2 regions of the Micrococcus sp. iso_26 genome follow, and region 2 is predicted to be linked to the other one. Evidence: predicted binding sites of a transcription regulator. Region 2 holds the regulator's gene; the other holds the start of a gene.
What was found. Region 2 encodes HspR, which represses chaperone genes until heat shock. Its sites were predicted from a motif close to AAGTTGAGTCNNNNNGACTCAACTT; they were not measured.
Positions count from the first base shown of each region.

Region 1: a site for HspR is predicted at 5,147-5,171, ahead of AC0VX0_RS08180 (Hsp20/alpha crystallin family protein). Genes of this name have one in related genera too.

Region 1 covers NZ_CM149652.1:1,770,749-1,781,528, forward strand. The annotation lists gene AC0VX0_RS08165 (type I restriction endonuclease subunit R) at 1-1,996, shown strand, start outside; gene ychF (redox-regulated ATPase YchF) at 2,547-3,632, opposite strand; partial or broken gene AC0VX0_RS08175 (GMC oxidoreductase) at 4,032-4,484, shown strand; gene AC0VX0_RS08180 (Hsp20/alpha crystallin family protein) at 4,594-5,055, opposite strand; gene AC0VX0_RS08185 (YdhK family protein) at 5,206-5,757, opposite strand; gene AC0VX0_RS08190 (O-acetyl-ADP-ribose deacetylase) at 5,754-6,320, opposite strand; gene AC0VX0_RS08195 (hypothetical protein) at 6,377-6,814, shown strand; gene AC0VX0_RS08200 (DNA recombination protein RmuC) at 6,880-8,139, shown strand; gene AC0VX0_RS08205 (SLC13 family permease) at 8,267-9,967, shown strand; gene AC0VX0_RS08210 (4-hydroxy-3-methylbut-2-enyl diphosphate reductase) at 10,076-10,780, opposite strand, start outside.
Region 2 covers NZ_CM149652.1:2,033,248-2,044,027, reverse strand. The annotation lists gene AC0VX0_RS09500 (MMPL family transporter) at 1-1,799, shown strand, start outside; gene AC0VX0_RS09495 (Dps family protein) at 1,876-2,502, opposite strand; gene dnaK (molecular chaperone DnaK) at 2,828-4,687, shown strand; gene AC0VX0_RS09485 (nucleotide exchange factor GrpE) at 4,849-5,511, shown strand; gene AC0VX0_RS09480 (DnaJ C-terminal domain-containing protein) at 5,580-6,572, shown strand; gene AC0VX0_RS09475 (heat shock protein transcriptional repressor HspR) at 6,569-7,120, shown strand; gene AC0VX0_RS09470 (alpha/beta hydrolase) at 7,099-8,166, shown strand; gene trmB (tRNA (guanosine(46)-N7)-methyltransferase TrmB) at 8,189-9,184, opposite strand; gene AC0VX0_RS09460 (hypothetical protein) at 9,255-10,598, opposite strand; gene AC0VX0_RS09455 (DedA family protein) at 10,604-10,780, opposite strand, start outside.

The sequences.
Region 1 (10,780 bases), 260 kb from region 2:
GTCGGGTGGGATCGTGTTCACCACCTTGCAGAAGTTCGCGCCGGGCGAGGACGGAGACGCCAACCCCGTGCTCACTGACCGTCGGAATGTCATCGTGATCGCCGACGAGGCGCACAGGAGTCAGTACGGATTCAGCGAGACGCTCGACCGCCACGGTCGACTCAAGTCCGGGCTGGCCAAGCACATGCGCGACGCGCTCCCCGGCGCGACGTACCTCGGTTTCACCGGCACTCCGATCGAGTCGAACGACAAATCCACAAGGGCTGTGTTCGGCGATTACGTGGACGTGTACGACCTCACAAGGGCAGTGGAGGATGGTGCGACTGTCCGGATCTTCTACGAGTCCAGGTTGGCAAAAATCGAGCTGTCGGAAGCGGACCTCGCTGCCTTGGACGACCTCGCCGATGAGATCACCGAGTCCGTCGAGAAAGACACCGCAACAGCTGCGAAGTCACGTTGGTCGCGGTTGGAAGCGGTCGTCGGAGCGGAGGCACGACTTGATCTCGTGGCCCGCGACATCGTGGAGCACTGGGAGAAGCGCCGCGAATCCCTGTTCGGCAAGGGCATGATCGTCACCATGAGTCGCCGGATCGCCGTGCGGCTGTACGAGAAGATCATCGCACTGCGACCCGACTGGCATTCGGATGATCCGGCGCAGGGCAAGATCAAGGTCGTCATGACCGGGTCCGCGTCTGATCCTGCTGAGTTCCAGCCGCACATCCACTCGAAGGACGTGCGCAAGGACCTCAAGCTGCGGGCGAAGAACGCGGACGACCCGCTGGAACTGGTCATCGTCCGGGACATGTGGCTGACCGGTTTCGATGCCCCGTCGATGCACACGATGTACGTCGACAAGACCATGCAGGGCGCGGGGCTCATGCAGGCCATCGCTCGGGTGAACAGAACGTTCCGTGACAAGCCCGGCGGGCTGATCGTCGACTACATCGGAGTGTTCGCGAACCTCCAGAACGCGCTGAGCGAATACTCGCCGTCCGACCGCGACCAGGCTGGCGTGCCCATCGACGAGATGGTCCAGGTGATGCTGGAGAAGCACGACATCGTGCGCGGACTCCTCCACGGAGTCCAGTTCGACTCTTCCCCGGAGCTGACAGCTGCCCAGCGGTTGAACGAGTACGCAAAGGTCCTCGACTTCGTCATGGCGGACCCAGACCGGACCTCGCGGTTCAATGACCAGGTGCTGGCTCTGGCGAAGGCGTTCGCGCTGGCGGGCGCGCGCGATGAGGCAGCCGCGATCCGGAACGATGTCCGACTATTCACGGACGTCCGAGCAGCGATCCTGAAGATCCAAAACCCCGACTCTGGCCGAGGCGGTTCGGGCGCAGTAGAGGTCGATACAGCACTCAGTCAGCTTCTCAACGAGGCGGTCACAGCTAATCAGGTAGTGGACGTGTACATGCTCGCTGGGATCGAGACGCCCGAGATCTCAATCCTCAGTGAGGAGTTCCTCGATTCGTTCGCGGAGAAGGACAGGCCGAACCTTCAGATGGGGCTGCTGCGGCGTCTCCTGAACGACCAGATCCGTACGGTGCAGCGAACGAACGTCGTCCAAGGGCGCAAGTACTCGGAGATGCTCGAAGAGACCGTGAACCGCTATACGAACCGGTCGTTGACGACCGCTGAGATCATCGCGGAATTGGTGAAACTTGCGAAGCAGATGCGCGACGCTCAGAAACGGCACGAGGAGCTCGGACTGCGCGAAGATGAGGTCGCTTTCTATGACGCGGTAGTGCAGAACGACTCTGCGGTGATGGAGCTGGGCGACGAGACACTCAAGGCGATCGCTCAAGAGCTCGTGACGTCTGTCAGGCAATCAGCAACGATCGACTGGAACCTGAAGGAGTCTGTGCTGGCTGCGATGCGCTCAAAGGTACGCCGCATCCTCGCCAAGTACGACTACCCGCCTGATGCGGAAGCTAAGGCAATCGAGCTGGTGATCGAGCAGGCGGAATTGTTTGCTCGCGGAGTGTCTGCGTAGGGGTGTGTAGATGTCGACAAAAGTGATGCTCGGCCGTTCACCCCGCAAGGGTACTGGAGGCGCGCCTGGAACTGATGCACGTAAAGGTGACATTCTTGGTCACACCGCGTAAGCGGGCATGGGGTCTAAAATCAGTTCGTCGATTGGCCACTGGTGCGGCTCATGCAGACTGATTTGCAGGGATACCGTGGGACAATCCCCGCATGAAAAGGTGGTGTGCCCCGCGCATGTGAAGGCCGTTGCCGAGGTGCCTCCAGCGCCCCGGGTTTCGTTCCGGGGTCAGGACGCAACGGGCGCTACGTTTAGGTCATGAGTGTAGGCCGATTAGCCCCGGTGGAGTGCGAGCTGATCATGAACCACATGACCGCTCACGCGGCATGACCGAGGGTGCCACATATACGTTACGTGCATACGTCCCACAGACGACGAAGCCCCCACCAGAACCAGCCAGTGAGGGCATCCACCGCTACGACACGACTGCCATAGGCTCGCCATAATTCTGCGTCATGCCACAGACTAACGGCGCCAAAAACCGCATGATTTCAACGAATCACACGTTGAACCGGAACTCCACCACGTCGCCGTCCTTCATGACGTAGTCCTTGCCCTCCATGCGCACCTTGCCGGCGGCTTTGGCATCGGCCATCGACCCGGCGGCGATCAGGTCATCAAAACTCACGATCTCCGCCTTGATGAAGCCACGCTGGAAGTCGGTGTGGATCACGCCGGCGGCCTCCGGAGCGGTCGCGCCGACGGGGATGGTCCACGCGCGCGTCTCCTTCGGCCCGGCCGTCAGGTAGGTCTGCAGGCCGAGGGTGGAGAAGCCCACGCGGGCCAGCTGGTCCAGCCCGGACTCGTCCTGCCCGGCCATCTCCAGCATCTCGGCGGCCTCCTCCTCGGAGAGCTCCACGAGGTCGGACTCGAGCTTGGCGTCCAGGAACACGGCGTCGGCGGGGGCCACCAGATCGCGCAGCTCCTGCTGCTTGGCCTCGTCCCCCAGCACACCCTCGTCCGAGTTGAACACGTAGATGAACGGCTTGGCGGTGAGCAGGCTCAGCTCGCGCAGCCGGTCCATGTCCAGCTTGTCCTTGTCCTTCGCCGCGAAGATCGTCTCGCCCCGCTCCAGCACCGCGAGCGCGGCCTTGAGCGCCTCGAGGTCGGCGGGCTCCTTCTTCTTGCCCTTGACCTCCTTCTCGACGCGCGGGATCGCCTTCTCCACGGTCTGCATGTCCGCGATGATCAGCTCGGTGTTGATGGTCTCCATGTCCGAGGCCGGGTCCACCTTGCCGTCCACGTGGACGACGTCGCCGTCGTCGAACGCGCGCACCACCTGGGCGATCGCGTGGGCCTCACGGATGTTGGCCAGGAACTGATTGCCCAGGCCCTCCCCCTCCGAGGCGCCCTTCACGATGCCGGCGATGTCCACGAAGGACACCGTGGCCGGCAGGATGCGCTCGGAGCCGAAGATCTCGGCCAGCTGGGGCAGCCGCTCGTCCGGCAGGTTCACCACGCCCACGTTCGGCTCGATCGTCGCGAACGGGTAGTTCGCCGCGAGCACGGTCTGGCGCGTCAGCGCGTTGAACAGGGTCGACTTGCCCACGTTGGGCAGTCCCACGAATCCGATAGTCAAAGCCACAGTCCGGCAGTCTACCGGCGGGCCCGCCGCGGCGGAGGCGTCCCGCACCGGCCCCGTTCCGTGGGCAGAACCGGCAGCCCCGCCCGCTCCGTGGGCAGAAAGCGCGCTCTCCCCTGTTCCGGGGGCAGAACCGGCAGGGTTTTCGCTTCCGGGGGCAGAAACCCTTGCTTTTCTGCCCACGGAACCCAGAGGCCCGGCGGCCACGGGGCCCGGCAGCCCCAGCCCCAGCCCGGCGTGCCCACGGAACCCAGAGACCCGCACCGCCCAGCACGCATCCCCGTCCAGATGACCGATCCGTAGGGTGGACGGGCCGCCCAGACCCCGTCGACAGTAAGCACACCCGTGTCTGCCGACCAGAGGACGACAGCCGAGACCGCAGGGCCGCCGGGCCCTCCCGACGCCAAGTCCCGCGGCACCGTGCGCCTGCGCTTCAACGACTACCGGGACAAGCCGGCCGTGGACCCGCGCTACTTCACCGACCCGGAGGGCCATGACATGGCCGTCGCGGTGGCCGGCATCCGACTGGCCCGGGAGATCGTCTCCCAGCCGGCCATGGCGGCGTGGGCGGGGCGCGAGCTGGCCCCGGGCGAGCAGGCGCAGACGGACGAGGAGATCGCCGACTACGTGCGCCGCACCCACAACACCGTGTACCACCCGGTGGGCTCGGTGCGCATGGGCGCCGACGACGACGCCATGAGCCCCCTGGACGCCCGCCTGCGCGTCAAGGGCGTGACGGGTCTGCGCGTGGCCGACGCCTCCGTGATGCCCGAGCACGTGACCGTGAACCCCAACATCACGTGCGTCATGATCGGTGAGAAGGCGGCGCAGCTGATCCTGGCCGATCGCGCCTGACCGCCACGCAGATGCGGCGGGCCCCCGGTGGGGGGCCCGCCGCATCTGCGTTCGGGGGACGGACCGCGCGCCGGTCACGCCGGCCGCGCGCGGCTCCGTCAGAGGCCGGTCACTCGCCGGTGGTCTCGGCGGTCTCGCCCTCCACGGTCTGCCCGGCCACGGGGGCAGCACCGCCGTGGGTGACGGAGATCTTGCGGGGCTTGGCCTGCTCCGCCACCGGGATGGTGAGGGTCAGGACGCCGTCGCTGTAGTCGGCCTGGATGCGGTCGAGGGCGAGGCCCTCGCCCAGGGTGAGCTGGCGGGCGAAGGTGCCGGCGGAACGCTCACGGGTGAGCCAGCGTCGGTCCTCGCGGGCCGGGTCCTCCTTGCGCTCGGCGCGGACGGTGAGGGTGCGCTCCTCCACGTCCACGTCGATGGAGGCCGGGTCGACGCCGGGCAGCTCGACCTCGGCGACGAAGACGTCGCCCTCGCGGTACAGGTTCATGGGCATGGACACGGTGCCGGTCGCGCGGGGCGTCAGACCGTTCACCAGGCGCTCCATCTCACGGAACGGATCGATAGGACGGGCCATGTCGGTTCACTCTCCTCGGGATTCGGGTGGGCGCCGCTGACACCGCGGCGTCTGACCACTACAACAGCACGCCCGGCGAGCCTATTCCAGAAATCTACGTGAAGTTCGATCAACTTCCAGGCGGGCGGTCAGGACCCTCCCGGCCCGGGGTCAGCCCGCCGAGGCGATCTCGCTCTCCACCACCCACTTGTGGTTCCTCATCCGCATGCCGTCGGACTCGTAGTCCACCATGTAGACGGTCTCATCCGTCGAGGAGTGCACCGTGCCCTCCGCACCCTGCATGCCCGGCATGTGGTCAGCCGCGAGGGTGACCGCCGCGCCGTCGGGCAGGCGTTCGGCGCCCGCGTCCTCCAGCTCCTCCTGGACGACCCACTTGTGGTCCGTCACCTCGGGCCCGCCCGTCGTCGGCCGGTAGTCCACGGAGTAGGCGGTGGTCTCGTACGCGCCCACGACGGTGGCGGCGGCCCCCTCCATCCCGGGCATGTGGTCCGCCATGAGGGTGACCTCGGTGCCCACGGGGTGGGCCGGGTCCGCGGCGGGCTCGATGCCCTCGGGGGCGGGGCCGCCGTCCATCGCGTGGCCCGCGTGCCCGCCGTGGGAGGACGACGTCGCCGCCTCTTCCCCTCCCGTCGCGCAGCCGGTGAGCGCGAGCAGACTCGCCGCAGTCACGGCGACGGTCCTGGTCCAGAAACGCATGGTCATCGTCCGGTGTCTCCTTCGTCATCGGTGGTCTGGGGGGCCTCGAGGTGCCCGAGCGCCGCACGGAACGCGGCCTCCGCCGTCTCGCCGTACGGCACGAACAGCACCTCGTCCACGGTGTCGCCCACCTCGTCCGCCATCGCGTGGCAGGTCTCGACGGCAATCCGCGCCGCGTCCTCCATGGGCCAGCCGTAGATCCCCGCGGAGATCGCCGGGAACGCGACCGTCCGGGCGCCGAGCCCGGCCGCCACCTTCAGGGACTCGCGGTAGCACGAGGCGAGGGTGTCGGACTTGTCGATCGTCTTGGCCCACACCGGGCCCACCGTGTGGATGACCCAGCGCGCGGGCAGGCGCCCCGCCGTCGTCGCCACGGCCTGGCCGGCGGGCAGCCCCTCCGGCAGGTCGGTCTCGCGCAGGCGGCGGCACTCGGCCAGGATCTCGGGACCGCCACGCCGGTGGATGGCGCCGTCCACGCCTCCGCCGCCGAGCAGGGTGGAGTTGGCGGCGTTGACGACGGCGTCCGCGTGCGTGGCCGTGATGTCCCCGGGGGCGATGGTGAGCTGCATGGGTTCACGCTAGGCGCGGGTGGGCGCCGTCGGACAGGGCCGGTAGCCTCGGCCCCATGAGCACCCCGACGCCCACCGGACCGACCCCCACGCCTCCCGGCGGCGAGCTGCTGCCGCTGATCAGCCTCGCGGTGGAGCACGTGTTCGACACGCTCGGCCGGCAGCCCGTGTTCGCCCCCACGATCCTCGCCGTCACCGCCGACGGCCAGCGCGGCATGTGGGAGCACCCGGACCTCGAGCCCGAGCAGGCGGCCGCCACGGTCGCGAAGATCAGCCCACGCCCCACGCGGGCGGTGGCGGTATTCGACGGCGAGATCGAGACGGCCGACGGGCCCCGCCCGGCCGTCGCGGTGGAGGCCTTCGACGCCGCCGCCCTGGCCTCGACCCGCATGGTCTTCCCCTATCTGCCCGGTGTGGCCGCGGCGGGCATCGCCGCCCGCGTCGACGGCGACCCGCAGGTCGTGGCCAACGGCCCCAACCCGCTCTTCGGCTGAGCCGCCCACCACGACGACGGCGCGCCGCGGCCTACCGTGTCCGTGCGGCCTGCGAGGGTGGGGTCATGGAGATCCTCAGCCTGCTGCTCGCCCTCATCCTCGGACTTGTGCTGGGTGCCCTGGTGGGCGCGTGGCTCATGTGGCGCCGGGCGGCCGGCGGCGGTGAGGAGGCCCGCCGGGCCCAGGCCGAGCTGGCCGCGCTGCGCACCGAGCACCAGGGGACGCGAGAGGAGCTCGCGGCCGCCCGGGCGGAGCAGCGCGCGCTCACGGCCGCGCGCGCCGAGGACGCCGAACGCCAACGCGCGGAGTCCCAGGTGATGTCCACGCTCGCCCCGCTGGGCCAGCGGCTGGCGGCGCTCCAGGAGCAGGTGAGCGTGCTGGAACGGGACCGGGCGTCCCAGTTCGGCCGGCTCGGGGAGCAGCTCCGCGCCGCCGCGGCCACGGACCGGGACCTGCTGAACCAGACCACGTCGCTCATGGCCACCCTCAAGTCCACCTCCGCGCGGGGCCACTGGGGCGAGGCGCAGCTGCGGCGGGTCGTCGAGGCGGCGGGCATGCTCCACCACGTGGACTTCACGGAGCAGGCCACGCTGTCCGGCAGGGACGGCGAGCGCCTCCGCCCGGACCTCGTGGTGTCCCTGCCCGGCGGCAAGGCCATGGCCGTGGACGCCAAGGCCCCCATCGGGGACGCGCTGGCCGCCGAGGCCCTCGCGGATGAGCCCGGCGAGGAGGCGTACGAGCGGCGTCAGGCGCTGGCCGCCCAGCACGCCGCGGCCGTGCGCCGCCACGTGGACCAGCTCTCCGCGAAGTCCTACTGGGCCGGCCTCGAGCACTCCCCCGAGCTGGTCCTGTGCTTCCTGCCCGCCGAGTCACTCCTGGCCGCGGCCCTGGACGCGGACCCCGGGCTGCTGGACCACGCGTTCTCCCGGAACGTCGCGCTCGTCGCCCCCGTCTCCCTCCTGACCGCCCTGAAGTCCGTGGCCTATGCCTGGCGGCAGGACACCCTGGCCGAGAACGCCCACACCGTGGTGGCCAGCGCGAAGGACCTCTACGAGCGCCTCGGCACGCTCGGCACCCACCTGGACCGCATGGGCGGATCCCTCAAGACCGCCGTGGACCGCTACAACCAGCTCGTCGGCAACGTCGAGTCGCGCGTGCTCCCCGCCGCCCGGCGCCTCCGCGACGCCGACCCGGGCCTGGCCCCCACGCCGGACATCCGCACGCTCGAGTCCGCGCCCCGGCCCCTGGCCGCCCCGGAACTGGTCGCGGGCGTGGAGGAGGACGAGCTGCGCCGTCGTCGGGCGGAGTCGGCGCGGGAGGCGTGAGCAGGGCCGGGCGGGTGGGCCGTCGCGGCCCCGACGTCGTCTTTCCGTGTCCCGGGCCACTTGCTACCGTGAAACTCACAGAGAATTGCCAGGCCGCGCCGAGGGCCTGACTTGATGAGGAGGCCCCGTGGAGTCCCGATCGACCCCCCCGCCGAGCAACGTCAACGAGCACGTCTCCCGCTTCAACCCCCGGGCGGCCGCCCAGGAGTTCGAACACGAGCTCTCCCCGGGCATGCGTGACGAGCCGCTGACCGGCGGCGAGAACGTCAAGCGCATCATCGGCCTCGTGGCCGGCCCCCTGCTCGCCGTCGCCCTGTTCCTGCTGATGCCGGGCGACCTCGGCGTCTGGCCCCGCCTCGTCGCCGCCACCGCCGTGCTCATGGCCGTGTGGTGGATGACCGAGGCCCTGCCCATCCCCGCCACCGCCCTGCTGCCGCTCGTGGTCTTCCCGCTCGGCGTGCCCGCCGAGGAGTCCGACGGCGGCATCACCTTCGACGCCGTCGGCGCGAGCTACGGCAACAACATCATCTTCCTGTTCATGGGCGGCTTCATGCTCGCCCTGGCCATGCAGCGCTGGAACCTGCACCGGCGCATCGCGCTCGGCGTCCTGACGTTCATGGGCGCCAGGACCGTGAACCTCGTCCTGGGCTTCATGATCGCCACCGGGTTCATCTCCATGTGGGTGTCCAACACCGCCACCGCCGTGATGATGCTCCCCATCGGCGTGTCCATCCTCGTGCTCGTCCAGCGCTACGGCACGGACGGCGCCCTGACCGGGGACGAGGCAGCGGACCAGGCCGACCGCCCCGCCGCGCCCGCATCCGCGCCCGGCGAGGCCCCCACGCAGGCCGAGATCCGCTCCCTGACGAAGACGAACTTCGGCACCGCGCTCATGCTCGGCATCGCCTACGCCGCGTCCATCGGCTCGCTCGGCACCATCATCGGCACCCCGCCCAACACCCTGCTCGCGGGCCACATGGCCGCCGAGCACGGCGTGGAGATCGGCTTCGGCCAGTGGATGCTGGTCGGCGTGCCGATCGCCGTCGTGCTGCTCTTCGCGTGCTGGTTCCTGCTCACCCGCGTGCTGTTCCGCCCCGAGATCGACGAGGTCCCCGGCGGCCGCGACCTGATCGCCACCGAGCTGGCCCGCCTCGGCCGCATGAGCGCCCCCGAGGCCAAGGTCCTCGCCGTCTTCATCCTCGCCGCGCTGGCCTGGATCACCGTGCCGCTGATCTCCGAGTACGTCCTGGGCCTGGAGTCCCCGCTGCTCTCGGACGCGGCCATCGCCATGGTCGTCGGACTCATCCTGTTCCTCCTGCCGGCCGGCGGCGGGGCCGGGCGCGGCGTGCGCCTGCTCGACTGGGAGGCCGCGAAGGAGCTGCCGTGGGGCGTGCTCCTGCTGTTCGGCGGCGGCCTGGCCCTGTCCGGTCAGTTCTCCAAGTCGGGCCTGTCCACGTGGCTCGGTGAGCAGGTCAAGGGCTTCGGCGACATCCCCGTGTGGGTGCTCGTGGTGATCGCCGCCGTCGGCATCCTGCTGCTGACCGAGATGACCTCGAACACGGCCACCGCGGCCACGTTCCTGCCGGTCGCCTCCGGCGTGGCCCTGGGCACCGGCGTCCCCCCGCTCATGCTGGCCGCGCCCGTCGCCCTCGCCGCGACCTGCGCGTTCATGCTGCCCGTGGCCACCCCGCCGAACGCCATCGCGTACGGCTCCGGCTACGTGACCATCGGCCAGATGGTGAAGGGCGGCGTGTGGCTGAACATCATCGCCGCCGTGCTCATCTCCATCGCGTCGATGACCCTGCTCGTCTGGGTCTTCGGGCTCTGAGTCCCTGACCACCCGCCGGCCCGGACACACCGAGGCCCGCAGACTCGCCGCTACGTCGGCGTCGCGACGGCGAGTCTGCGGGCCTCAGCGAGGAGACGAGGGGCGCGGTCAGGCCTCGGCGTCGCGGCGGCGTCCGCCGAGGGCGCGCCCGTCGTCGCCCACGCGCTTCATCTCCGCGCGCAGCTCCTTGGGCAGGGAGAAGATGATGTCCTCCTCGGCGGTCACCACCTCGTCCACCTGCCCGTAGCCGTACTCGGCCAGCAGCGCGAGCACCTCCTGGATCAGCACCTCGGGCACGGACGCGCCGGAGGACAGGCCCACGGTGGCCACGCCCTCGAACCAGGACTCGTCCACCTGGTTGGCGAAGTCCACGCGCTCGGCGCGGGAGGCCCCGTACTCCGCGGCGACCTCCTTGAGGCGCACCGAGTTCGAGGAGTTCGCCGAGCCCACGATGATCACCAGGTCGCACTCCGGCGAGATCGACTTGATGGCCGCCTGCCGGTTGGAGGTGGCGTAGCAGATGTCGTCCGAGGGCGGGTCCTGCAGGTTCGGGAACCGCTCGCGCAGCACGGAGACGATCTCGAGGGTCTCGTCCACGGAGAGCGTGGTCTGGGAGAGCCAGATCAGGTTGTCCGGGTCCTCCACCTGGACGGTGCGGGCCTCCGCGACGTCGTTGATCACCGTGGTGTGCTCGGGCGCCTCGCCGAACGTGCCCTCGACCTCCTCGTGACCGTCGTGGCCGATCAACAGGATCCGCTTGTCCTGCTTCGCGAAGCGCACGGCCTCGCGGTGCACCTTGGTCACGAGCGGGCA
Region 2 (10,780 bases):
CCGCCCTCACCGGCACCGTGGCCGCGGACACCGAGTGGCACGTGGGCGGTCCGGCGGGCCTGGTCGCGGAGCTGGGCGGCGCGTTCGCGGGCATCGACGGGCTGCTGCTGCTCGTGGCGCTCGCGGTGGTGTTCGTGATCCTCGTGGCGGTCTACCGCTCCGTCCTGCTGCCGGTCCTCGTGCTCCTGACGGCCGTGGCCGCGCTCTGCGGCGCGATCGTGGCCGTCTACGGGATGGCACTGGCGGGCTGGATCCAGCTCAACGGCCAGGCCCAGGGCATCCTCTCGATCCTCGTGATCGGCGCGGCCACCGACTACTGCCTCCTGCTCGTGGCCCGGCACCGCGAGGAGCTGCTGGTCCGGGCGGACGTCGGGGAGGCGCTGCGGGCCGCCGTGCGCGGGTCCTTCGGCGCGATCACCGCGTCCGCCTCGACCGTGGCCCTCGCCCTGCTGATCCTGATGGCCTCGGACCTCAACTCGACGCGCTCCCTCGGCCCCGTGGCCGCCACGGGTGTGGCGTTCGCGTGGCTCGCCGCCCTGACCCTGCTGCCGGCGCTGCTGCGGCTGACCGGGCGTGCCGCCTTCTGGCCCACGATCCCGTCCCCCGAGCGCGCTCGCCGTCGCGCGCAGCGCAGAGCCGCCCGGGGCCGGGCCTTCACCCCGCCGCTCGACGGCGCGGGCCGACCCGTCGCCGGCCTCGAGGAGGACCACGGGGTGTGGACGCGGGTGGGCGCCGTCGTCGCGCGCCGGCCCCGTCTCGTCTGGGTCGCCACGACGGTCGTGCTCCTCGCCCTCTGCGGCGGTCTGCTGCAGCTGCGCGCGGACGGCGTCGCCCAGGAGGACGTGCTGCTCGGCGACTCCGACGCCCGGCAGGCCCAGGCCCTGCTGAGCGAGCACTTCGACGCCGGCGCGGGCGCCCCCGCCCAGATCCTCGCCCCGGCCGGGGACGCGGAGGCGGTGCTCGCCGCCGTCGCGGAGGACCCCGGCGTGGCCGAGGCCGAGGTCACCACGGACGCCCCCGAGGCCGCCGCGGGCCCACCCCCGGGCGTGACCGACGCGGAGGGCGGGGCGGGCGCCGCGTCCGCGCCGGAGCCGCAGCCCCGCGTGGTGGACGGCCGCGTGCTGGTCTCGGCCACCCTGGCGGACCCGGGCGAGTCCCTTGCCGCGCAGCAGACCGTGGCCCGCCTGCGCGACCGGCTCGCGGACCTCCCGGCCACGGGCGAGATCCTCGTGGGCGGCCCGGCGGCCCAGGCGCTGGACACGAACGTCACCACGCAGCGCGACCTGCGGGTCGTCATCCCGCTGATCCTCGCGATGCTGCTGGTCATCCTCGCGGTGCTGCTGCGCTCGCTCCTGGCACCCGTGCTGCTCGTGGCGGCCACCGTGGTCAGCTTCGGCGCGGCCCTGGGCGTCTCGGCCCTCGTGTTCCGGCACGTGTTCGGCTTCGAGGACGCCGACCCCACCGTGCCGCTGTACGGCTTCGTCTTCCTCGTGGCGCTCGGGATCGACTACACGATCTTCCTGATGACCCGGGCGCGGGAGGAGACGCCGCGGCACGGCACGCGGGCGGGCGTGCTGCGCGCCCTCACCGTCACGGGCGGGGTCATCACCTCGGCCGGCGTCGTGCTGGCGGCCACCTTCGCCGCGCTCGCGGTGATCCCGCTGATGTTCATGGTGCAGTTGGCGTTCATCGTCGCGTTCGGCGTGCTGCTCGATACGCTGATCGTGCGCTCCCTGCTGATCCCGGCGCTCGTGCGGGACATCGGCCCGAAGGTGTGGTGGCCGGCGAAGGTCGACTGAACCGCGCAGGAGGGAGGGGCCCGACCGTCAGTGCGGTCGGGCCCCTCCGGTGCACGGGCGCCTCAGGGGCGCGCGGTCACTTCTTCTTGGACTTCTTCGCGTCCGACTTCTTCGTGCGCCCGGCCTTCGGGGCGGGCGCGGACTGGGCGCCCTTCACGCGGCCCGCGGCGGCGGCCTCGGTGGTGGTGCCTGCGCTGCTCAGCCGGCCGTCGTCGGTGGTCAGGAACGAGCGCATGAACCACTGGAACAGCTCGAGCTGGGCCACCTGGTCGATGAGGATGTCCTGCGTGACCGGGTCGAGGTCCTCGGTGGCGTCGATCGCGGCGCGGTGGTCCGTCACGACGCCGTCGTAGACGAGGTCCAGCGCGGCCAGGTGCTCCAGGGTCGACGCGCGGCCCAGCGTGTAGTCGTCCCACGCGCGGGCGGCCACGAGTGCGCCCGGGGTGCCGGCGGGGGAGACGCCCAGGGTGGCGATGCGCTCCGCGAGGACGTCCACCATCCCGCGGACCAGCTCGATCTGGGGGTCGAGCATCTCGTGCACGCCGATGAAGCCGGGGCCCACCACGTTCCAGTGGGCGTGCTTCAGCGTGAGCTGCAGGTCGTTGAGGGCGTGCAGACGGCCCTGGAGGATCTCGGCGGTGCGGCGGCCCGTGCTCAGGGACAGGCCCGGGACGGTGTACTCGGCGGCGTTCTTCTCGGCCATGGTGGTGCTCCTTCTCCGTTGGGGTGGGCGCGCCGTCGGCGACGCCCCGTGATCCGCCATCCAACCGCGTGAGGTCGTCGTGTTTCCAGGTCTGAGCGGCGTGCGCGGGCGGGTCCGGAGCGGATCCGCGGCGCCGGGAATGGATCGCGGACGGCCCGCGTTGACCCCCGCAGAAGCAGAAGTGAGTGAAGTCGACTCAGGTTCACTTGACAGTCCACCGACCCGGTGGCAACCTGAGTCATGAAGGCTCAAGTCCCTGTGGCGTCGGTGCCCCCGGCCCGCGGGTCCGGCCCCCGCTTCACCGTCAGACAGGAAGGACCCCACCATGTCCCGTGCAGTCGGCATCGACCTCGGCACCACCAACTCCGTCGTCGCCGTCCTCGAGGGCGGCGACCCGGTCGTCATCGCGAACGCCGAGGGCGCCCGCACCACCCCGTCCGTCGTCGCGTTCTCCAAGGGCGGGGACGTCCTGGTCGGCGAGGTCGCCAAGCGCCAGGCCGTCAACAACCCCGAGCGCACCTACGCGTCCGTCAAGCGCCACATGGGCACCGACTGGACCACCGAGGTGGACGGCAAGAAGTACACCCCGCAGGAGATCTCGGCCCGCACGCTGATGAAGCTCAAGCACGACGCCGAGGAGTACCTGGGCGAGAAGGTCACCGACGCGGTGATCACCGTGCCCGCCTACTTCAACGACGCCGAGCGCCAGGCCACCAAGGAGGCCGGCGAGATCGCGGGCCTGAACGTCAAGCGCATCATCAACGAGCCCACCGCGGCCGCGCTGGCCTACGGCCTGGAGAAGGGCAAGGAGGACGAGCTCATCCTGGTCTTCGACCTGGGCGGCGGCACCTTCGACGTGTCCCTGCTCGAGGTCGCCAAGGACGAGGACGACTTCGCCACCATCCAGGTGCGCGCCACCGCCGGCGACAACCGCCTCGGCGGCGACGACTGGGATCAGCGGATCGTGGACTGGCTGCTCCAGCAGGCCAAGTCCAAGGGCGCGGACCTGTCCAAGGACAAGATCGCCCTGCAGCGCCTGAAGGAGGCCGCGGAGCAGGCCAAGAAGGAGCTCTCCTCGGCCACCTCCACCAGCATCTCGCTGCAGTACCTGTCCGTGACCCCCGAGGGCCCGGTGCATCTGGACGAGCACCTGTCCCGCGCCAAGTTCGAGGACCTCACCAAGGACCTGCTCGAGCGCACCCGCAAGCCGTTCGAGGACGTCATCAAGGAGGCCGGCGTCAAGGTCTCCGACATCGACCACGTGATCCTCGTCGGCGGCTCCACCCGCATGCCCGCCGTCTCCGACCTGGTGAAGGAGCTGACCGGCGGCAAGGAGCCCAACAAGAGCGTGAACCCGGACGAGGTCGTCGCCATCGGCGCGGCGGTGCAGGCGGGCGTGCTCGCCGGTGAGCGCAAGGACGTGCTCCTGATCGACGTGACCCCGCTGTCGCTGGGCATCGAGACCAAGGGCGGCGTGATGGCCAAGCTCATCGAGCGCAACACGGCCATCCCGACCAAGCGCTCCGAGACGTTCACCACGGCCGAGGACAACCAGCCCTCCGTGTCCATCCAGGTCTTCCAGGGCGAGCGCGAGTTCACCCGGGACAACAAGGCGCTGGGGACCTTCGAGCTGACCGGCATCGCCCCGGCCCCGCGCGGCATGCCCCAGATCGAGGTCACGTTCGACATCGACGCGAACGGCATCGTGCACGTCTCCGCGAAGGACAAGGGCACCGGCACCGAGCAGTCGATGACCATCACGGGCGGCTCCTCGCTGTCCCAGGAGGACATCGACCGCATGGTCAAGGACGCCGAGGCCCACGCGGACGAGGACAAGAAGCGCCGCGAGGCCGCCGACCGCCGCAACCAGGCGGAGCAGTCCGCCTACTCCGTTGAGAGGCTCCTGCAGGACAACGGCGACAAGCTGCCCGAGGACGTCAAGACCGAGGTGCAGGCCGACGTCGACGCCCTGAAGGCCGCCCTGGAGAAGCAGGACAACGACGACGAGGTCGCCGCCGCGTTCGAGAAGCTCCAGGCCTCCCAGGTCAAGATCGGCGAGGCCCTCTACGCCCAGCAGGGCGCGGAGTCGGCCGACGCCGGCGCCGAGTCCGCCGCCCCGCAGGGCGACGATGAGGACATCGTCGACGCCGAGGTGGTCGACGAGGACGACGAGAAGAAGGCCTGACACCCCGGGGCCGGGGCGGGCGTCCACGCCCGCCCCGCCCGGAGGCCCACGACGCCGGCGGGCCGGCCCGGCAGCGCCCCTGCCGGGCCAGCCCGCCGGCCTTCCCGCACCACCCCCGCGCGGCGGACCCGCCGCGCCCACCCGCTTCGAAAGGACACACCATGAGCGCCGACCAGCAGCGTCCGCACGGCTCCTCCGACGCCGAGCGCGGCTCCGAGGAGGAGCCCATCGTGTTCAACGACCGTCGCCGCATCGACCCCGAGACCGGTGAGCCCCGCGTCTCCGCCGAGAGCGCGGCCGAGCAGGCCGAGGACGGCGACGCCCTCGCCCAGGCCGAGCGCATCCTCGACGAGGCCGGCGCGGAGGCCGGGACCCAGGCGCCGCAGCCCGCGGCCTCGGACCGCGAGGCCGAGCTCGAGACCGACCTGCGACGTCTGCAGGCCGAGTTCGTGAACTACAAGCGTCGCGTGGACCGCGACCGCGACCTGGCCAGGGACGCCGGCGTGCTCAAGGCCGTCACCGCACTGCTGCCGGTGCTCGACGACATCGACGCCGCCCGCGCCGCCGGCGACCTGACGGACGGCCCGTTCGCCGCCATCGCGACCAAGCTCGACACCGTCCTGGCCGGCCTCGGCCTCGAGCGCCACGACCAGGCGGCGCTGGCCGGCGTCGAGTTCGACCCGGCCCTGCACGAGGCCGTGATGCGCCAGCCGCACGCGGAGGTGCCCGCGGACCACGTGGTCCAGGTCTTCCGCAACGGCTACGTCCGGGACGGCCGCGTGCTGCGCGCCGCCCAGGTGATGGTCTCCGCCGGAGACGAGTGACCCCGTCGGCCGGCGGCCCACCCCGCCGCCGGCCGACCCCCTGACCGATGCACACGAGAGGAGGCACCATGGCCTCGCAGGATTGGATGGACAAGGACTTCTACGCGACCCTGGGGGTGTCCAAGGACGCCTCCGATGCGGATGTGAAGAAGGCCTACCGCAAGCTCGCCCGCACCCACCACCCGGACCAGAACCCCGGGGACGAGGCGGCCGAGAAGAAGTTCAAGGAGATCTCGGAGGCGTACGCCGTCCTGAGCGACCCCCAGGAGCGCCAGGAGTACGACGCGATCCGCGCGATGGGCGGCGGCGCCCGGTTCTCCGCCCCGGGCGGTGCCGGCGGCGGCGGCTTCGAGGACGTCTTCGGCGGCATGTTCGGCGGCGGGGGCGGCCCCCGCACCACGCAGTCCGAGCCCGACCTGTCCGACCTGTTCAGCGGGATGTTCAGTGGCGCCGCCGGCCAGCCCGGCGGCTTCGGCCCCGGCGGCTTCGGCGATGCGGGGTACGCACGGCCGCGCCCCACGAAGGGCGCGGACCGCACCGCCACCACCACGATCTCCTTCCGCGGCTCGATCCAGGGCACCACGGTGTCCCTGCGCGGCCCGGACGGCGAGACGATCGAGGTGAAGATCCCGAAGGGCATCCGCGACGGCCAGAAGGTCCGTGCCCGCGGCAAGGGCTCGCCCGGCCCGGCCGGCCGCGGCGACCTGCTGGTCACCGTGCACGTGCGCGAGCACGAGTTCTTCCGCCGGGACGGGGACGACCTGCGGATCACCGTGCCGATCACCTTCCCCGAGGCCGCCCTCGGCGCCACGATCGAGGTGCCGACGCTGGATCGCTCCGTGAAGGTGAAGGTGCCGGCGGGCTCCCAGTGTGGCCGCGTGCTGCGCCTGAAGGGCCGCGGTGTCGAGCGCGGGACGACGACGGGTGACCTGCTCGTGGAGCTGCGCGTCACCGTGCCCACCACGCTCAACGACGACGCCCGCGCCGCCGTCGAGGCCCTGCAGTCCGCCACTGCCGGCGACGATCCGCGGCGGGAGCTGGCCCGGAAGGCAGCCTGGTGAGCGCCCGCGACGGCGCCGCCCGTGCGGACCGGGGCCGCGAGGGGGGTCCCGACCGGCACGCCCCGGTCTTCGTGATCTCCGTGGCCGCCGAGATGGCGGACATGCATCCGCAGACCCTGCGCCAGTACGACCGGCTCGGCCTCGTGGTCCCCGCCCGCCAGGACGGACGGCACCGCCGCTACTCCCTCGCCGACGTCGAGCGGCTGCAGACCGTGCAGACCCTGAGCCGTGAAGGCATCTCGCTGGAGGGCATCCGCCGCGTGATCGCGCTGCAGCGCGAGGTCGAGCAGCTGCAGGACACCGTGGTCGAGCTGGCTGCCCAGGTGGACCGCCTCCACCACGCCTCCCGCCTGGCCCGCGTCTTCACCGTGGGCTCCGGCGGTGACGTCTCGGCCCGCTACGCCGACCGGATGGCCGTCCGCCGTCACGCCGCGGCACGGGCCGGGGCGGACACCGCGGGCGAGGCCTGCCCGAGCGGCCTGCGGAGGCTGCCCTCCGGCGTCGCAGGCCTCCGACGGGTGCCCACGTGGCAGTCCGAGCAGGACTGAGCCGGGCGTCGTTCGGGGCGGCCGCGCGGTCCCGCGTGCAGGAGCGGCTGCGCGCCGACATGGCCCGGCGCGACGGCCTCGGCCGGCAGGCCCGGAGCGCCCTGGACGGGATCGTCCACGCCCTCAAGCCGGAGGGCATGGACCCGCACCTGCCCGCCCGGCATCTGCTGGACTACGTCCTCGAGGGCCCGGACGGGCCGCGCGCGGTGGTCGCCGCGGGGGACCCCGCGACCGCCACCCACCTGACCTGGCTCGTCTCTGGCATGGGCATCCGCCCCCAGACGGCCATGTGGGGGACGGCCCGGGAGGCCGCCCACCTCGCCGCCGCCCAGCGCGCCGCCGGCGCACCCCGCCCCGTCGTCATCGGGTGGCTCGGCTACCCCGCACCCACGCCCTGGCGGGTGGTGCTCGACGGCCCCGGCCGGCGCGGCGGTGCGATGCTCGCCGCGGATGTGTGGGCCTGGTGGGAGTTCCTGCGCCACGGGCCGGGGGAGGACGATGACGCCACCCTGGCCCTGCGCGCCCGCGGGACCGCCGTGCACGGGGCCGTGGAGGCCCACTCGTACGGCTCGCTCGTGGCCGCGCACGCCCTGCGCCTGCTCGCGGACCGGGGCCTGCAGCCCGACGACGCCGAGGCCCCGTGGCCGGCCGAGCGTCCCGTCGAGGCACTCGTGGTCTCGGGCGCGGTCGGCCTGCCCGCCGCCCTGGCAGCTCGGGCCGCGCACCTCGGCCTGCGGTCCGGACGGACGTTCCGCGCCCTGGCCCCGGGCGACCTCCTCGCCCGGGTCGGCCGCGCGGTGGGCCGACGTCGGGACTGGACGGACGCCGCCGTGCTGCCGGTGGCCCCGCGGCCCGGCCTGGCGGGGGCCGCCGTCCGTGGCCACCACACGGCCCGCTGGTCGCCGACGGCCTCCGAGGACGCCCCGAGGGGCTACCGGGACGCCGGGTCCGTGACGCTCGCGGCGACCGCGCGGGTGACCGCCGGCCTGCCGCTGTCGCCCGCCCCGGACGGCGCCGACCCGGCCGGGCCGGTCGCCCCGGTCTGAGCGGCTCCGTCGGGCCCCGTGCTCAGCGGCGGCGGTACGCCAGGTCGAACACGAGGCGCCCGGCCCGCTGGGACTTCGCCTCGAAGCTCGTGATCGGTCGACCCTCGAACCGGGGCGCCCAGCCGCCTTCGTGGTCCACGGGGTCCGCGGCCGCCGCGCCGGCCCGCGCCTCACCCAGGCCGGCCCGCAGCGGGCGCTCCTCCTCGGCCGCGCTCTCCCAGCCGGCGGGCAGCGGCTGGGCGCCCACCTCGGTCTCCCTGCCCTCTCGGCGCACCCGCGTGAGCGGGGAGTCCTCGCCCGCGGCGCGCCCGGGGAAGAGGTTCTCGAACCCCGGGTGCGCCTCGAGCACCTCGCGCATCTGCACGGCGTAGCCCGACCAGTCCGTCGCCAGCCGCAGCACCCCGCCGGGGGTGAGCACCCGCGCCACGCGGTCCGCGAAGGCGGGGGAGACCAGGCGGCGCTTGTGGTGCCGCTTCTTGTGCCACGGGTCCGGGAAGAACACCCACACCTCGGAGACGGAGCCGGGCGTGAGCAGGGCGTCCAGCAGCTCGGGGGCGTTGGCCTCCACGGCGCGGACGTTCTCCAGGCCCTGCTGCTCCACGCGCGTCATGAGCGCGGCCAGGCCGGGCACGTAGACCTCGACGGCGAGCACGTTCCAGTCCGGCCGGTCGGCGGCGGCCTGCGCCGTTGACTCGCCCAGCCCGGAGCCGATGTCGACCAGCAGGGGGGCCTCGCGCCCGAACACCCCCGCCCAGTCCAGTCGGGCCTGGCCGTCCACCGAGGTGGCGCCGCGGCCGCGAGGCACGTCCACGAGGACCCGCTCCGCCTGGCGGTCCCACACGGCCTGCCGCCCCGCGTTCAGGCGCGCACCACGTCGGACGAAGGAGACCGGCTCCCGTCGGACGAGGGCGGGGTCCTTGTCCCGATTGTGGTCGTGCGCGTGGACGCGCTCGGCGGGCGGCGGCACGGCGTCGGGGCCGGGTGCGTCCGGGCAGGGGCGGGGCAGGTGCTCAGTCATCGCCCCGATCCTGCCACGGCCGCGCGTCGACGGTGCAGACCGCGGCCGACGACGGCGCCCGGCGCCGGGGTCAGGGGGTGCTGCTGGAGCGGTCCCCCGACGTGGGCGACGCGGACGCGGAGGCCGTGGTGGCGGTCGGCTCGGGTGCGGACTCGGTCGGGTCCGGCGCAGGGTCCGTGGCCGGCGCGCTCGTGGACGGACCGGACGCGCTCGTGGACGGACCGGACGGGCTCGGGGACGTCGGGGTCGGGGACGTCGGGGTCGGCGTCGCGGAGGTCGGCGTCGGGTCGGGGGTGCTCGGCGTCGGACTGCCGGATCCCGTGCCCGACGGCGAGGACGAGGTGGGGGGAGACGACGGGGAGGACGGCGTGGCCGAGCGGGTGGGCGCGGGGGCCGAGGAGGACGGGGCCGTGCTGCTCGGCACCGGGGTGGTCACGCTGGGCGTCGGGGCCGCCGTGTCGGCGGGCGCGGACGGGGGCGGCACGGGTGCGCCGGTGGCCTCCTCCGTCCACGAGGACGTCTCGGGCTCCGGCTCGGGGGCGGGCTCCGGTTGCTGCTCCTCGGGGGTCGGGGTGGAGCGGTCCGGCAGACGCAGGTCGGCGGGGGCGGAGGCGGCGTCCGCGGCGACGTGGCCCAGGTCGGACAGCCAGGCGGTCGCCGTGTCCCGAGGGATCCGCACCGTCAGCACGCCCGCGGCGGCCGGCGCCATGGACGCCTGGTCCGCCTCGAGCATCAGGCTGCCGTCCGGCAGGAAGACCACCGCGTCCCAGACGCGACGGTTCTCCACCTGCTCCGGGGCGTCGACCGCCGAGTCCAGGCGCGAGCCGATCACGTCCGGGTCGTTGGCCATGCGCTGGCGCACCTCGGCGCGGAACGCGTCCCAGCCGTCGGGGGTGAAGAGATCGGCGGTCTCGAGCACGCGGTCCTCGCGGGCCGAGTACCAGATCACGTGCGAGGTGGACACGGAGTCCGTGCCGCGCCGCTCCGTGGCGAGCAGTCGGGCCGCGGCGATGTCCTCGGCCACGACGGCGAGCTGCGGCTGGATCTCCAGACGCGGGTCCGCGCTCGGGTCGGTGTCCCGGCGGTACTGGTCGATCTGGGCGCGCACGGCCTCGGCCATGGCCTCCGTCCAGGCCGGCGCCCCGGGCACCTGCAGCCACGCCCCGTGGTGGTCCGGGTCCTCGCCCTCGAGCACGGCGACGCTCGCCTCCGGCACCCGCTCGAGGTCGTGCGAGGGGACCTCGACCGTGAACGGGGCCATGTCCATGGACGGCAGGGCGGAGGCCGCCGTCGTGGCGGGCGCAGGCTCAGGCTGCGGCTCGGTGCGGGCACAGGCGCTCAGCGTCACCAGGGCGACGGCGGCCAGGCCGAGGGCCGCGCGGCCACGGCGGGGGGAGGGCAGGACGGGGTGCATGCGATTCACTTCCGGTGGTCGGAGGACTCCAGGATGGCCTCGACGCGGGCGGCCATCTCATCCGCGGTCGGCGGGCGCCAGTCCGGGTCGTTCCGGCGGCGGGCGTCACGGCGCAGGCGCAGGACCACCCAGATCGCGAGGAAGGCCAGGATCAGGACCAGGACGATGTTGGAGAAGACGTC